DNA from 3 places in the Streptomyces sp. NPDC001351 genome. Region 3 is predicted to be linked to each of the others. Evidence: riboswitches for the same ligand, from Rfam matches in the RefSeq annotation. Region 3 holds a riboswitch; each other region holds the start of a gene.

Region 1 (4,624 bases), on a different contig from region 3:
CGATCTGCACTACATCGGCGCCGACGGCGCGAAACACCGGCCGGTCATGGTCCACCGCAGCATCATCGGCAGCGTGGAGCGGGCGGTGGCGCAGATGATCGAGGAGCACGGCGGAGCCTTCCCGGCCTGGGTCGCACCCGTCCAGCTCGTCGTGCTGCCGGTGTCCCGGGCCCAGGAGGAACAGGCGCACGACCTCGTACAACGGGCCCTGGCACGCGGGCTGCGCGCCGAGTTCGCCGGACCCGGGCAGGGCAGCCTCGGCGCCCGCATCCGGGCGGCGCGCCTGGTGCCGTACCAGGCGGTGATCGGCGAACGGGAGGCCGAAGGCGACCTGGCGGCCCTACGGCTGCGGGACGGACGGCGTCCCGGGGCAGTCCCGGTGGAACGACTGCTGGAACGGATCGCGGCGTGCGTCGGCACCCGCGGCGCCGAACTGTGGGCGGCTGCGTAAGGTCACTGTCGTAGCCCAGGACGCGTAGCCCGTGTCGTGAGGATCTGTGTCGTCGTAGTGAGAGGAGCCAGGCCGTGACCGGTCAGCCCATCCCGGTGATCATCGACTGCGACACGGGTGTCGACGACGCCCTGGCCCTGCTGTTCGCCGTACGCCACCCGGGGATCGACCTGCGCGCGGTCACCTGCGTCGCCGGGAACACGGACGTGGACGGCGTCGTCCGCAACACCCTCACCGTGCTGGAGCAGGCCGGCGCCCCGGACATCCCCGTCGGCCGGGGCGCCGAGCGCCCGCTGATCGAGCCCGCCCGCTCGGCACGGCATGTGCACGGCTCCGACGGCATGGGTGACCTCGGCCTGCCCGCGCCCGCCCGCACCCCCGCCGACGTGGACGCGATCACCCTGCTGCGCCGGGAGATCCTCGCCTCGCCGCGCCCGGTCACCCTCGTCCCCACCGCGCCCCTGACCAACATCGCCCTGCTGCTGCGCACCCACCCCGAAGTCACCCGCAACATCGAGCGGATCGTGTTCATGGGCGGCGCGGTGGCCACCGGGAACGCCACGGCGGTCGCCGAGTTCAACGTCTGGCACGACCCGGAGGCGGCGGCCGTCCTGCTCACCGCCGGAGTACCGATCACGATGTACGGCCTGGACGTCTTCACGCAGGTCGTCGTCCCCGGCGCCGATGTGCACCGGCTGCGCGCGAGCACCGAGCCCGGCACCCGGCTGGCCGGCGAACTCCTCGCGCACCGGCCGGCCCACCAGGGCGAGGCCCCCGAGGCGGAGGAGGCGGGCGGTCTCGGCGACGCGGGCGCGGTCTGCACGGTTGTCGACCCCGCGGGCATCACCAGCCGTCTCCTCCCGGTCGAGGTCGCCCTCGCCCCCGGCCCGACCCGCGGCCAGACGATCGTCGACCGCCGCCCCCGCCCCGGAGAGTCGGAGATCCACGAGGGTGTCCGCGAACAGCCCTTGGTGGACGTGGCGTTGGAGGTCGACGTCGAGCGGTTCGTGAAGCTGTACCTGGAGACGGTGGAGCGTTAGCGCTCCGCCGGGGGCGCGGCCGGCTCCGCCCACCGCTGCTCCACCCGGGCCGCCTTCCAGTACCCCACCGCCGCCACCCACACCACCACGAACAGGCCGACGATGATGTAGCCGACGTTGGCCAGGTCGAGGCCGAAGAGTTCCATCGTGGCGATGAAGAAGGCGACGGCGATGGACAGCCCGGTGATGGTGAGGTTGTAGAACACCTTGCGCACGGGGTTGGAGAAGGCCCACTGGTAGGCGAAGTTCATGAACGTGCCGTCGAGCGTGTCGAACAGGCTCATGCCGGCCGCGAAGAGCAGCGGAAGGCACAGGATCGCGTACCAGGGCAGCCCGGCCGCCGCGCCGGAGCCCGCCATCACCATCAGCGTGACCTCGGTCGCCGTGTCGAAGCCCAGGCCGAAGAGGAAACCGAGCGGGAACATCTGGCCGGGGCGGGAGATGGACCTGGTCAGACGGCCGAGGATCCGGTTCATGAACCCCCGTGAGTTCAGGTGCTGTTCCAGCTCCTTCTCGTCGTACGTCCCCGCCCGCATCGCCCGGAAGACGCGCAGGATGCCGACGAGGGCGACCAGGTTCAGCGCGGCGACGAGATAGAGGAACGTCGCCGAGATCGTCGTCCCCATGAAGCCGAGCACCTGGTGGGTGCGGGAGTGCTCGTTCATGACCTTGTCGGCGAGCTGGGTGCCGCCCGCGATCATCGCCGCCAGCACCACGACCACACTGGAGTGCCCGAGCGCGAACCAGAACCCCACCGACACCGGCCGTTTGCCGTCGGCCATCAGCTTGCGGGTGGTGTTGTCGATGGCGGCGATGTGGTCGGCGTCGAAGGCGTGCCGCATGCCGAGGGTGTAGGCGGTGATGCCGAGGCCGAGCCCGAAGGCCTTGTTGCCGACCTCGTAGTGCCCGGGGACGACCAGGAGGAAGAGGATGCCGAAGGCGACGACGTGCAGGGCGGTGATCACCGCCATCAGCCCGGCCGTCTTGACGGTGTCCTCGCGCCGCCAGCGGAAGGAGGCGGGCGCCTCGGATTCGGGCAGGGACGTCCCGGGCAGGGTCATACGGTCACGCTCCAGCACCTCGTGGATCACTTCGTGAGATGCCGTGGCCGGTCTCCTGGCTTACGGGTCGTGCGTCCGCCGCCCGCCTTCCCAGCCGCCTTGGCGGCCAGTGGCTGTCCCTCGCGGGACGTGGGCGACGAACTCCCCGATCACAGTGGCGAGGGCCGCGTCGGCTTGGCACCGACTTCCCGAACACCACGGCCCGCCCACCGTAGGGCCGCCGGTGGTCCCCTGCATAGCTGCATACCTGCGCAGGTATTGAAGATCACATACGGGTGCCTGCGAGGATGGCCGTATGCATCTCGTCCCGGCCGACCGCGCAGACCGCCGCACGATCGACGGCCACCGGGTGTGCGAGGCCATCGAGGCCATCGGCGACGCCGAGCACGTCCGCACCTGGGCCGACCGCTTCTCCCTGCTCGCCGACCCCAAGCGGCTCGCCCTGCTGATCGCCCTGCACCGCACGGGCCCGCTGGCCGTGTCCGATCTGGCGATCGCGACCGGCATGAACGACCCCGCCGTCTCACAGGCCTTGCGCCTGCTCAGGGCGGCCGGTGTGGTGGCGGGCGAGAAGGAGGGGCGCGTGGTGCGCTACCGGGTCGTCGACGACGACGTACGGCTGCTGCTGGGGCACTGCGTGGCGGACGGGAGCTGACCGGGCCTCGGATCCGGCAGGACGAACGCCCCGGAGCGGGGGTCTCCGGGGCGTTCGTATCGGGAGTGGCTATCGGGGTGTCCGCCGGGCTGTCCGGCGGGGGCGGATCAGGAGCGGGCCGTCCGGCGGCGCCTGGTCACGACGACGATCGCACCGCCGGCGGCCAGGAGCGCCGCGGCGCCGCCGGCGATGAGGCCGGAGTCGCTGCCGCCGCCGGTCTGCGCGAGGCCACCGCCGGCGCTCGCGGTGGCCGCGGGGACGGTGGTCGACGCGGAGGCGACCGGGGTGTCGGTCCCGCTCGGCGTCGACGCGGAGGCGCTCGGGGTCGGGGAGGGGCTCTCCCCGGCCGGAGCCGAGGGCTGTCCGGACGCCGGGGCGGAGGCGGGCGGGCTGGACGGCGGCTGCGACTCGGTGCTCGTGCAGTCCTTCGTGCCGCCGTTCCAGGACGCGATCAGCTTGTCCTTGATGACCGGGTGGTCGGGGCCCTTGGGCAGGTCGCCGTGGACGAAGCCGTCCTTCGCGTCCGGCTTGCCGTCGAACTTCACGGCGCCCCGGTAGAGGTCGATCTGCGCGAAGCAGCCGGCGTCCGGCACGGCGATGTCGAGGGAGTCGGTCTGGCCCTGCAGAGCCGTCACCGAGTCGAAGTCGACGAAGACCTGCTCGCCCGAGGTGGCGAAGGACGGGCCGTGGGCGAGGTAGGAGGCCAGGGAGGCCGTGCAGGTCGTGGCGTCGCCCGCGGTACGTACCTTGATGTGGACCTTGCCGTCGTCGGTGGGCTTCAGGGTCTGGTCGTCGACCTTGACCGAGTCGTAGAAGCTGGTGCCGTCCAGCGAGAACTGGCAGCGGTCCGTCTCCGTCTTGGTGCCCGCACCGGTGCCGGGCCGGTAGCCGTCGGCGTGCTTCCAGCCGTCACCGCCGGGCGTGCCGGTGGCCCAGGCTCCCGAGGCCGCGGCGACGGTGGCGGCGCACAGGGCGAGCGAGGCGGCGCCCGCTCCCAGGAGGCGGCGCGCGGTACTGCGTTTTACCGGGGGATAACCCCCGGACCCCCAGCGACTGGCTGTGGACATGCGGATCCCCATCTTGGCGTGTGCAGTTCCCGGCGCGGCGGCGCAGGGCAGCACGCCGCGCCCGGCCGCTCCGGGGGTGAATGGTCTGAGGAACACCGGGCCCATTGGTCACATGCGCCCCAGTGCGATCACATCGTGGATCTGTTGGCGGAACGCTGTCAACCTGCGGTAACCGACGGGTAGTTCAATCGTCCATTACAATTTCGCCACAGACGGAAGGGGCGGCTCCAGTACCCCGGAGCCGCCCGGTACTCACCTCACGGTCGGGCTCGGGGCGGCGTTCTGGCCGGTCGAGGACTCGCCGGGCAGAATCGGCGGCTGGGTGGTGCTGTCCACCGGCGGGGTGAGGA
Region 2 (4,624 bases), on a different contig from region 3:
GGCCTTCACGGTCCCCCGGGTCCCGGGAACGACGACGAGGTCGGCGTCGGCGAGCTCCTCCTGCCGGTCCACGAACCGCACCACGACGCCCGGTTCGGCGGCCAGGGCGTCCACGTCGGTGAAGTTGGACATGAGCGGAATCGCGCACACGGCGACCCGCAGCACGTCCTCGCCGACGGGCGGCGCGACGTTCGACTCCCGCACCGTCCCGCGCAGGGAGACCCGCAGTCCGTCCTCCTCGTCGATGCCGAGACCGTGCTGGAAGGGCAGGACGCCGTAGGTGTGCCGTCCCGTGAGTCCGTGCAGCATGTCGAGCCCGGGCTCCAGGAGGCTCACGTCCCCCCGGAACTTGTTGACGAGGAACCCGGCGACCAGCTCCTGGTCCTCGGGGGAGAGCAGGGCGACGGTCCCGAAGAAGGAGGCGAAGACCCCGCCGCGGTCGATGTCACCGACCACGAGCACGGGAAGCCGTGCGTTGCGGGCGATCCCCATGTTCACGATGTCGGTCCGGCGCAGGTTGATCTCGGCGGGAGAACCCGCCCCCTCACAGATCACGGCGTCATACGTGCCCCGCAACTCGGCGAGACAGTCGAGCACGGTCCCCAGAAGCTGCTGCTGCCGCCCACCGTGATACCCGCGCGCACTCAGCTCGCCGACGGGCTTGCCCATCAGCACGACCTGGCTGCTCTGCTCGCCACCGGGCTTGAGCAGCACGGGGTTCATCAGCGCGGTCGGCTCGATGCGGGAGGCCTGCGCCTGCATGGCCTGAGCCCGCCCGATCTCGGCCCCCTCGCGCGTCACGAACGAGTTGAGGGACATGTTCTGCGCCTTGAACGGCGCGACTTTCACTCCCTGCCGCACCAGCCACCGACAGATCCCGGCGGTGACGACACTCTTCCCGGCATCGGAGGTGGTACCGGCAACGAGAAGCCCCCCGCCGCTCATGACGCACTCCCGAAGGCTGTGGGCAGTCGTTCCGCTAGGGCGGAACGGGTGGGCACAGCCCCAACCGCCGGGCGCCTCGCCGCCCGCCCTCGCAGCACCGCCCCAGCCGCACCGACCCCCAACGCCAACCACCCCACCCGCCGCGACAACCGCACGGCCCGCTCGATGTCCCCGACCTCCACAGCCCGCCCCTGCCCGTTCAGCACAGGCCGATGCTCGACCCGCCCCCCGTACGACAACGTCCCGCCCAGCCGCACCCCCAGCGCCCCCGCGAACGAAGCCTCCACGGGCCCGGCGTTGGGACTCGGATGCTTGGCGGCGTCGGAACGCCAGGCCCGCACCGCACCGCGACGGTCACCTCCCGCGACGGCTGCAAGCACGGCGGTCAGACGTGCCCCCGGCCACCCCGCCACATCGTCCAGCCGCGCCGAAGCCCACCCGTACCGCCGGTACTTGGCCGACTTGTGCCCCACCATGGCGTCGAGCGTGTTGACGGCCCGGAACCCGAGCAGCCCCGGCACCCCGCCCACGGCCCCCCACACCAGCGCCCCCACGACGGCGTCGGACGTGTTCTCGGCGACGGACTCCACCACCGCCCGCGCGATCCCGTCGGCGTCCAGGGCCTGCGGATCCCGCCCGCACAAATGCGGCAGCCTGGCCCGCGCGGCCTCGACGTCCCCGGCCTCCAGCGCACGCCCGATGCCACGGGCCTCGCGCGCGAGCGAAGTCCCCCCGACGACGGCCCAGGTGGCGGCCGCGGTCAGTGCGAGGGAGGCGGCAGGGGACGGACGTACGGCCCTCTGCGCGACGACACCGAGCGCAAGGGCGCTCCCGGCGCACACGGCGGTGTGCAGCGCGCCCCACCCGCGATGGTCCCGCCACAACACCCGCTCCACGGCCCCCGCGGCCCGCCCGAACACGGCGACCGGATGCCCACGGCGCGGATCGCCGAGCAGATGGTCACCGAGGAGGCCGGCGGCGGCGCCGTACGCGAAGACGCGATCGGCACGCATCGGCTCAGCCGGCCGTGGGGTCGGGCAGCGACCTGGTCCTGAACCTCAAACGGCAGGCTGGCATGACGACATGTCCTCACTCAGGGTGTCCACGCCCTGGTTCGACGAGACCGGCGGTGAGAGTTCCTGGCTCCCGGGGCTTACTACCCCGGTGACAGTGGCGGGACCGCGCCGGACTCGCACCGGCTTCCTCTCGCGCCGCCGTAAATGGCTTCGGCAGTCCACCACGCCCCCGAACGGCAGTCAACTTGCCGTTGACCTGCGACGGGGGAGTGTGCTGAGGCCCACACCCGGCGCTCAGAACCCGGCATGAAAAACCCGCGGGGCGAGGAAGCACGAAAGGGTGCTTCCTCGCCCCGCGGGACGGTCGGGAAAGACGGTCCGGCCGCAGCCTCAGGACTTGGCGACCACCAGATGGATTCCGTACGCCACCGCCGCCGCGCACCCCGCGAAGGCCACGTATGCGCCGGCCACCGCCAGGGACGCCGAGTTGCCCTGTGCCACGGCCCGCTCGCGACGCGACAGGCCCATGATGCCGAGGGTGAACAGGGCCACCAGGCCCACCGTGACCGCGAGGCTGACGCCGAAGACGGAGCCCAGGGCTGCCCAGTCGATCTTCATGCTGCTTCTCTTCCTTCGTACCGGGTGGGCGGGCTCAGACGGTCGCGGCCGGCGGGGTCGCCGGGTCGGGGGCGGCGGTCACGGGGGCCGGGGCGGGGATCGTGGCCGTCAGGCCCTCGGTGACCGTGCCCGTGGGGGGCGGGGTCACGGCGGCGATCGCCGTGGTCACCACGCCGGCCGGCTCCTCGGTCTCGTTGACGTTCGACGCGTCGACGACCTCGCGGCGGGAGATCTTCCAGATGGCCGCACTGGCGGCGACCAGGAAGGCGGCGACGACGGCGGTGCCCCAGTCACCGAGATCCGTCACGGACTCCGCGCCCGCACCGGCCAGCGCCGCGGCCGGCAGCGTCAGGCACCAGGCCACGAGCATGCGGGTCGCCGTCGACCAGCGGACCACGCCGCCCTTGCGGCCGAGGCCCGCGCCCATCACCGAACCGGAGACGACATGGGTGGTGGAGAGGGAGAAGCCGAGGTGCGAGGAGGCGAGGATCGCCGTGGCCGCGCTGGTCTGGGCGGCGAAGCCCTGCTGCGGCTGGAGCTCGGTCAGACCCTTGCCCATCGTGCGGATGATGCGCCAGCCGCCGATGTAGGTGCCGAGCGCGATGGCCAGGCCCGCGGAGAGGATGACCCAGGTGGGCGGGTCCGAGTTGGGAGCGACGGCACCGCCGGCGACCAGGGCGAGGGTGATGATGCCCATCGTCTTCTGTGCGTCGTTGGTGCCGTGGGCCAGCGAGACCAGGCCCGCGGAGGCGATCTGGCCGGCGCGGTAGCCCTTCTCGGCGGCCTTGCCGTCGGCCTTCTTGCCGAGGGTGTACGACAGCCGGGTCGCGAGCAGTGCCGCAAGGCCCGCGACGATCGGGGCGGCGAGCGCCGGGATGAGCACCTTGGTGACGAGCACGTCGCCGTGCACCGCGCCCATGCCGGCCGAGGCGATGGTGGCGCCGATCAGGCCGCCCATCAGGGCGTGCGAGGAGCTGGAGGGAAGCCCGACGAGCCAGGTCAGCAGGTTCCAGAGGATCGCGCCGACCAGCGCCGCGAAGATGACCTCGGGACGTATGCCGGTCTCGTCGACGAGCCCCTTGGAGATCGTGTTGGCGACCTCCACGGAGAGGAAGGCACCCGCAAGGTTGAGCACGGCGGACATGGCCACCGCGACCTTGGGCTTGAGCGCGCCGGTCGAGATGGTGGTGGCCATCGCGTTGGCGGTGTCGTGGAAACCGTTCGTGAAATCAAACGCGAGTGCGGTTACTACCACAATCGCGAGGATCAGCGAGAAGTTTTCCATTTACCCAGGCAATCGTTCGAAGTCAACGGTCGGTTGACCGTAGGCAACCTGGGTGAACGGAAGATGAACTGAGGGCGGCTGCACGATGTCCGGATGGGGGTCGCCGCTTCGCTCTGTCCCGGCGACCCCCGGTCTCGCGGTGTCCTTGGTCAGTAGCCCCGGGCGAACTTCCTCAGCTGGGTCTGCGACCCGTTGAAGAGATTCTGGTCACCTGGCAGTCCGCCGCTGTTGTCGTACTGCCAGAAGGTCCAGAACGACCAGCCGGCCGGCAGGGAACCCGCGGCCCCGGCCTCGTGACGGGCTATCCACAGCGCGTGGCTGGAGGCGAACGCGCCGCTTCCGCCGGTGCACGCGTTCCACCAGTGGGTGGTCGTGTAGATCACGGGGTGGCGGCCGGTGAGCCGCTTCACCTCGTCGCTGAACGCCTTGATCCAGCTGACCATGCGCGCCTTGCTCAGGCCGTAGCACCTGTGCTTGGCGCTGTACGGGTTGTATTCGATGTCGAGCGCGGGTGGCAGCGTCCAGCCGTCCGACCGCCACCTGCCCCCGTGGTTCACGAAGTACGCCGCCTGCGCCCTGCCCGACGACTTGTCCGGCAGCGCGAAGTGGTACGCCCCCCGGATGATGCCGGCGCTGCGGGCGCCGTTGTACTGCTGGTTGAAGTACGGGTTGCGGTAGTTCGTGGACTCGGTCGCCTTGACGTAGACGAACCTGGCGCCCTTGGCCTTCGCGCTCGACCAGTTGACGTTCTTCTGGTGCG
Region 3 (4,624 bases):
GCTGTCGAGCCCAAGGAGATCGCCCGCCCGGCCGGTGCCAAGCCGGAGCTGCCGCCCTACCAGGGATGGGGCCCGCCCACGTTGCCGCGCTATCGCGAGCCGGCCCGCCCCCTGCACCAACTGATCGATGCGCACACCCGCTTCGAGGACGTCACCTGACGAGAGGGCAGCAGGGCTCAGTCATCCACCGCCCTCGAACGGCCGCTGCCGATGGTGTACGCCCACGGGCAACCTCGGACGCGGCGCCAGCGGAGAACTTCAGCCTGGCAGGCGGCAAGTTCTCGATCTTGAGTTGGAGCCGCCATCGCCGCGAAGTCGCAGTCGACGGCGTTTCCAGTGCTCGCGGCGAAGTGCCAACTGCCGCATCACGGCTCGGCCGTCATCCTGATCCCACAGAATCACGGTGCCAACTATCCTCGGTATGTGACAACTAACGTCTGTGGTCACATGCAGGCTAACGCCGCACCCTCGGCATCCCCAGGCCGATCCACGAGATGATCTCCCGCTGGATCTCGTTGTTGCCGCCGCCGAAGGTGAAGATGACCGCCGAGCGGTAGCCGCGCTCCAGTTCGCCGTGGAGCACCGCACCGGCGGAGCCCTCCTTCAGCGCGCCCGCCGCACCGACGATCTCCATCAGCCAGGCGTAGGCGTCCCGGCGCGCCTCGGACCCGTAGACCTTGACCGCGGAGGCGTCCTGAGGGGTGAGGGTGCCGTTCTGGACGGCGTGCACCATCCGCCAGTTGAGCAGCTTCATCGCGTCGAGCCTGGTGTGGGTCTGGGCGAGGCGGCGGCGCACCCAGGGCAGGTCGATCACGCGGCGGCCGTCGGCGAGTTTGGTCTCCGTCGCCCAGCGCTGCACGTCCTGCAGGGCGCGGATCGCCATGGTGCCGTGCGCGGCGAGGGTGACGCGCTCATGGTTGAGCTGGTTGGTGATCAGCCGCCAGCCCTGGTTCTCGGCGCCGACACGGCGGGAGACGGGGACGCGGATGTTCTCGTAGTAGCTGGCCGTGGTGTCGTGCGAGGCGAGGGTGTTGATGAGGGTGCAGGAGTAGCCGGGGTCGGTGGTGGGGACGAGGAGCATAGTGATGCCCTTGTGGGACGGGGCCTCGGGGTCGGTGCGGGTCGCCAGCCACACCCAGTCCGCGGTGTCGCCGTTGGTGGTCCAGATCTTCTGCCCGTTGACGACGTATTCGTCGCCGTCGCGTACGGCGCGCGTCTTCAGCGATGCGAGATCCGTCCCCGCGTCGGGCTCGCTGTAACCGATCGCGAAGTCGATCTCGCCGGCGAGGATCTTGGGCAGGAAGTATGCCTTCTGCTCGTCCGTGCCGAACTGCATGATCGTCGGGCCGACCGTGTTCAGCGCCATCAGCGGCAGCGGTACGCCTGCCTGGGCGGCCTCGTCGAAGAAGATGAACTGCTCCATGGCGGTCAGCCCGCGCCCGCCGTACTCCTTGGGCCAGCCCACGCCGAGCCAGCCGTCCCTGCCCAGGCGCCGGACGGTCTCGCGGTAGAAGCGTTTCTGGGCGGCCGGGTCGCCGTGCCGGGCGTAGGCGTTGTCCGGCACCAACTCGGCGAAGTATGAGCGCAGTTCGGTGCGCAGCCGCTGCTGCTCGGGTGTGTATTCGAGGTGCACGGCGCCTCCAGGCTTCCCAGGCCGGTCCTGACGGCGCACACCGTAGAACGTGTTCCAGAAATTGGGAATGGCGAGGGGCAGGGAAAGGGCCCCGGTCGACGACCGGGGCCCTTCGCCTTGTGCCGAGAAAGCTGGTGGAACCGGTCAGTGGGCGACGGGAGTTGGCCGGGCGGCACCGTTCGTGGGCACCGGTTTCGGGGCGAGCACCCGCTCCGCCAGCACCCCGAAGACCAGCCCGAAGGAGGTCCACAGGGTCAACTGGACGGCCAGGGCCGCCAGTCGGAACTGCCACAGCAGGGTGGCGGAGAAGTCCTTGGGGACCTCGTTGAAGGACGGCAGGAACGCGTACGCGAGCCCGATGGCGAGAACGAGGAACGCGCCCGCGGCGAGCGTGGCGTTCCAGTTGCCCAGGCGGGGCGCGAGGCGCTTGCCCAGGATGACGGTGGCGACGGCCAGCAGCACGCTCAGTACCACCATCAGGAAGTACAGGGTGGTGCGTTTGCCGATGGTGTCGGGGTCGCCGACGGACGGCGGGTTGGCCGGGTACTTCAGGAACGGCACGACGTACACGGTGACCAGACCGGCGGCCGCCAGGAGCAGCGCGCTCGCGCGCGGCCCGAAGCGGCCGATGCGGCCGAGCGCGAAGCAGTACGCGAGGGCGGCGATGCCGCCGAACGCGACGCCGTAGACGAGGACACCGGTGGACAGGCCCGCGGTGGACTGCATCGTGCGGCTGACGACTTCCATGCCGTGCTCGTGCGAGTGCGCCTCCTCGTAGGCGATGGCCGCATCCACGCGCGGTTCACCGAGGAAGTAGGCGACGATCAGGGCGAGCAGGCCCGCGGCGAGTCCCGCGAGCATGCCGCGCACCAGGAGGTTGCGGACGGTTGCCGAGTTCATGGGCGGCTGTGCCTTCTCGCCGCCCTCAGTGGCAGGGGAAGCCGAGCAGGTGGCGGGCGTCGTGCACCCACTCGTGCACGTCGGATCCGTTCATCACGGAGGTGGCGCCCTGCTCGGCGCCGACGAAGTAGAGCAGAACCAGCATCAGGATGCCGAAGAAGACCGCCCAGGGGACGATCGCGCCGATCGGCAGCTTCGCCGGTACGGCGGTGGGGGTGGTGGTCGGCTGAGCGACAGACTGCGCCATGGCAGGCCCTCCTGGGGAACTCGCGTCCCGTCTCGGTGGTGCACGCGACGACGGGGCGGGTCTGACTCGCCCGGCACACACCCAGGGTGCGTGCCCGGCATACAGTGGCGCGACCGTGCCGGAATTCCACCGGCTTCCGCTGTGCCGTCGTCAATATCCACGAGACCGTACCGCGAAGCAGAGGTGGGGCCAAGGGCGCACAGGACGGCCGTGAGCGCCCCTGGTGAGCCGTTTTCGCCGCCCGATCATGGTCGGTTCAAGGATTTCGAAGCGATGTCGAGCGCGGGAGCGGACACATGACGAGCCGAGTGATCTTGATCTCACCTGCGATCACCGCGGCCCTCAGGGAGGCCCGCTTCGACGACGGCTGCCCGCTGGACGCCTCCGGGCTGCGGCAGGCACGGGCGGCCGCCGGCACGCTCCCGGCGGGGGAACGGGTGTGGGTCTCCCCCACCGTGCGCTGCCGCCAGACGGCGGGCGCTCTCGGCCTCGACGCCGTGGACGCACCGGAGTTGGCGGGCTTGGACGCGGGCCGCTGGCGTGGGGCGACACTCGCGGAGGTCAGCGAGCGTGAGCCGGAGGCGCTGGCCCGCTGGCTGTCGGATCCGGGGGCCGCGCCGCACGGCGGGGAGTCGGTGGCGGCGCTCTGCGACCGGGTGGCGGGCTGGCTGGAGAGGGTCGCGCAGACGCCGGGCCGGACCCTCGCCGTGGTCGAGCCCGAGGCCGTACGGGCCGCGGTGGTCCGGGCGCTCGGGGCGCCGGAGTCGGCGTTCTGGCGCGCGGACGTCCCGCCGCTGACGGCGATCGAGCTCAGCGGCAGGTCCGGGCGCTGGAACGTGCGGCTCGGGCAGCCGGTCGGCGCGCCGTGAGCCTCAGTTCAGGGTGGCGAGGAATTCCGTGCAGGCCTCGGCGCACTGCCGGCAGGCCTTCGCGCCGTCCTCGGCGCCCGGCTGCCGGTCGAAGGCATGCGCGCACTCCAGGCACACGGTGCGGCACCACTCCACCTGGATGCGGATGGCGGCCTCGTCCAGGCGGTTCTGCTCGGACAGCACACGACAGGTCGCGTCGCACACCTCCGCGCACATGATGCCCTTGCGTCGTACGAGTTCCTGCTCCTCCGTGCCGTCCGGGTCCACGAGGCTTGCGCGCAGAGCACACGAGCGTGCGCACTCGGTGCAGGCCTGCGCGCAGGCGAAGCGGTCCTCCAGGAACCGGAAGAGCTCCTGCTGGGTCGTCGAAGTCACACCTGGCGGGTTGCCGTCGTCAATCGCCTCAAACACCGGGGCCGCGATCCGGTCGGCCCGGTCCTGGCCGGGTCGGTTCGCACCGGGTCCCATGGGTACCCGCGAGCCCATGAGCACCTCATGGATGGACATCGCCGCAGGCCGCGGCGCACTCGGAATCGGCATGGTCGTCGTGGGGGTGGCGGTCGTGGCCCTGCTGATCGGTGCCTTCTGGCTGGGCGCCCGCATCCGCCGCCGCGAACCCGCTCCGCCCCGCCCGGAGGATCAGCCGCAACTGCCGGACGACGGGCCTGTCCGCGAGGTTCGGGAGAACCGTGAGCCCGCCGAGATCCCCCGCAGCGAGCAACGGCTGACCCCGCACGAACTGCCCGGTCACGGCAATTCGCCGAGCAGGACCAGCACGTCGCAGGCGCGGCGACGCTGGCGCGAGGGCAACAGCGGGGCCTTCGGCAGCGGCGGGCCGGGCGGCCGCTGACGGCGGCGGCCACCGTCTGCACCGACACCGGAAGCACGTGAGAGCCATGGACTCCGCGGCTGCCGTGGAAGTCCAGGAGCTGCTCGGATACGAGCGCGAACACGGCGACCGGCTCCCGCTCACGG

What was found. A riboswitch is a leader RNA that binds a small molecule or an ion and turns the genes downstream of it on or off. The one in region 3 is predicted to bind cobalamin.
Region 1: linked by a shared signal. The riboswitch ahead of ACFY1U_RS16860 (HoxN/HupN/NixA family nickel/cobalt transporter) and the one ahead of ACFY1U_RS38965 (CbtB-domain containing protein) in region 3 are both predicted to bind cobalamin.
Region 2: linked by a shared signal. The riboswitch ahead of ACFY1U_RS05180 (cobalamin biosynthesis protein) and the one ahead of ACFY1U_RS38965 (CbtB-domain containing protein) in region 3 are both predicted to bind cobalamin.

Annotation. Positions count from the first base shown of each region.
Region 1 is NZ_JBIAWS010000004.1:415,907-420,530, reverse strand. It holds gene thrS (threonine--tRNA ligase) at 1-451, shown strand, start outside; gene ACFY1U_RS16865 (nucleoside hydrolase) at 526-1,491, shown strand; gene ACFY1U_RS16860 (HoxN/HupN/NixA family nickel/cobalt transporter) at 1,488-2,552, opposite strand; cobalamin riboswitch at 2,580-2,767, opposite strand; gene ACFY1U_RS16855 (ArsR/SmtB family transcription factor) at 2,848-3,207, shown strand; gene ACFY1U_RS16850 (LAETG motif-containing sortase-dependent surface protein) at 3,315-4,274, opposite strand; gene ACFY1U_RS16845 (DUF4142 domain-containing protein) at 4,527-4,624, opposite strand, start outside.
Region 2 is NZ_JBIAWS010000001.1:1,124,380-1,129,003, forward strand. It holds gene ACFY1U_RS05175 (cobyric acid synthase) at 1-945, opposite strand, end outside; gene ACFY1U_RS05180 (cobalamin biosynthesis protein) at 942-1,958, opposite strand; cobalamin riboswitch at 2,058-2,200, opposite strand; gene ACFY1U_RS05185 (hypothetical protein) at 2,352-2,579, opposite strand; gene ACFY1U_RS05190 (anion permease) at 2,614-3,864, opposite strand; gene ACFY1U_RS05195 (lysozyme) at 4,014-4,624, opposite strand, start outside.
Region 3 is NZ_JBIAWS010000014.1:70,790-75,413, forward strand. It holds gene ACFY1U_RS38950 (IS701 family transposase) at 1-159, shown strand, start outside; gene ACFY1U_RS38955 (acyl-CoA dehydrogenase family protein) at 455-1,633, opposite strand; gene ACFY1U_RS38960 (CbtA family protein) at 1,778-2,533, opposite strand; gene ACFY1U_RS38965 (CbtB-domain containing protein) at 2,559-2,780, opposite strand; cobalamin riboswitch at 2,817-2,970, opposite strand; gene ACFY1U_RS38970 (histidine phosphatase family protein) at 3,077-3,649, shown strand; gene ACFY1U_RS38975 (ferredoxin) at 3,653-4,024, opposite strand; gene ACFY1U_RS38980 (DUF6479 family protein) at 4,134-4,499, shown strand.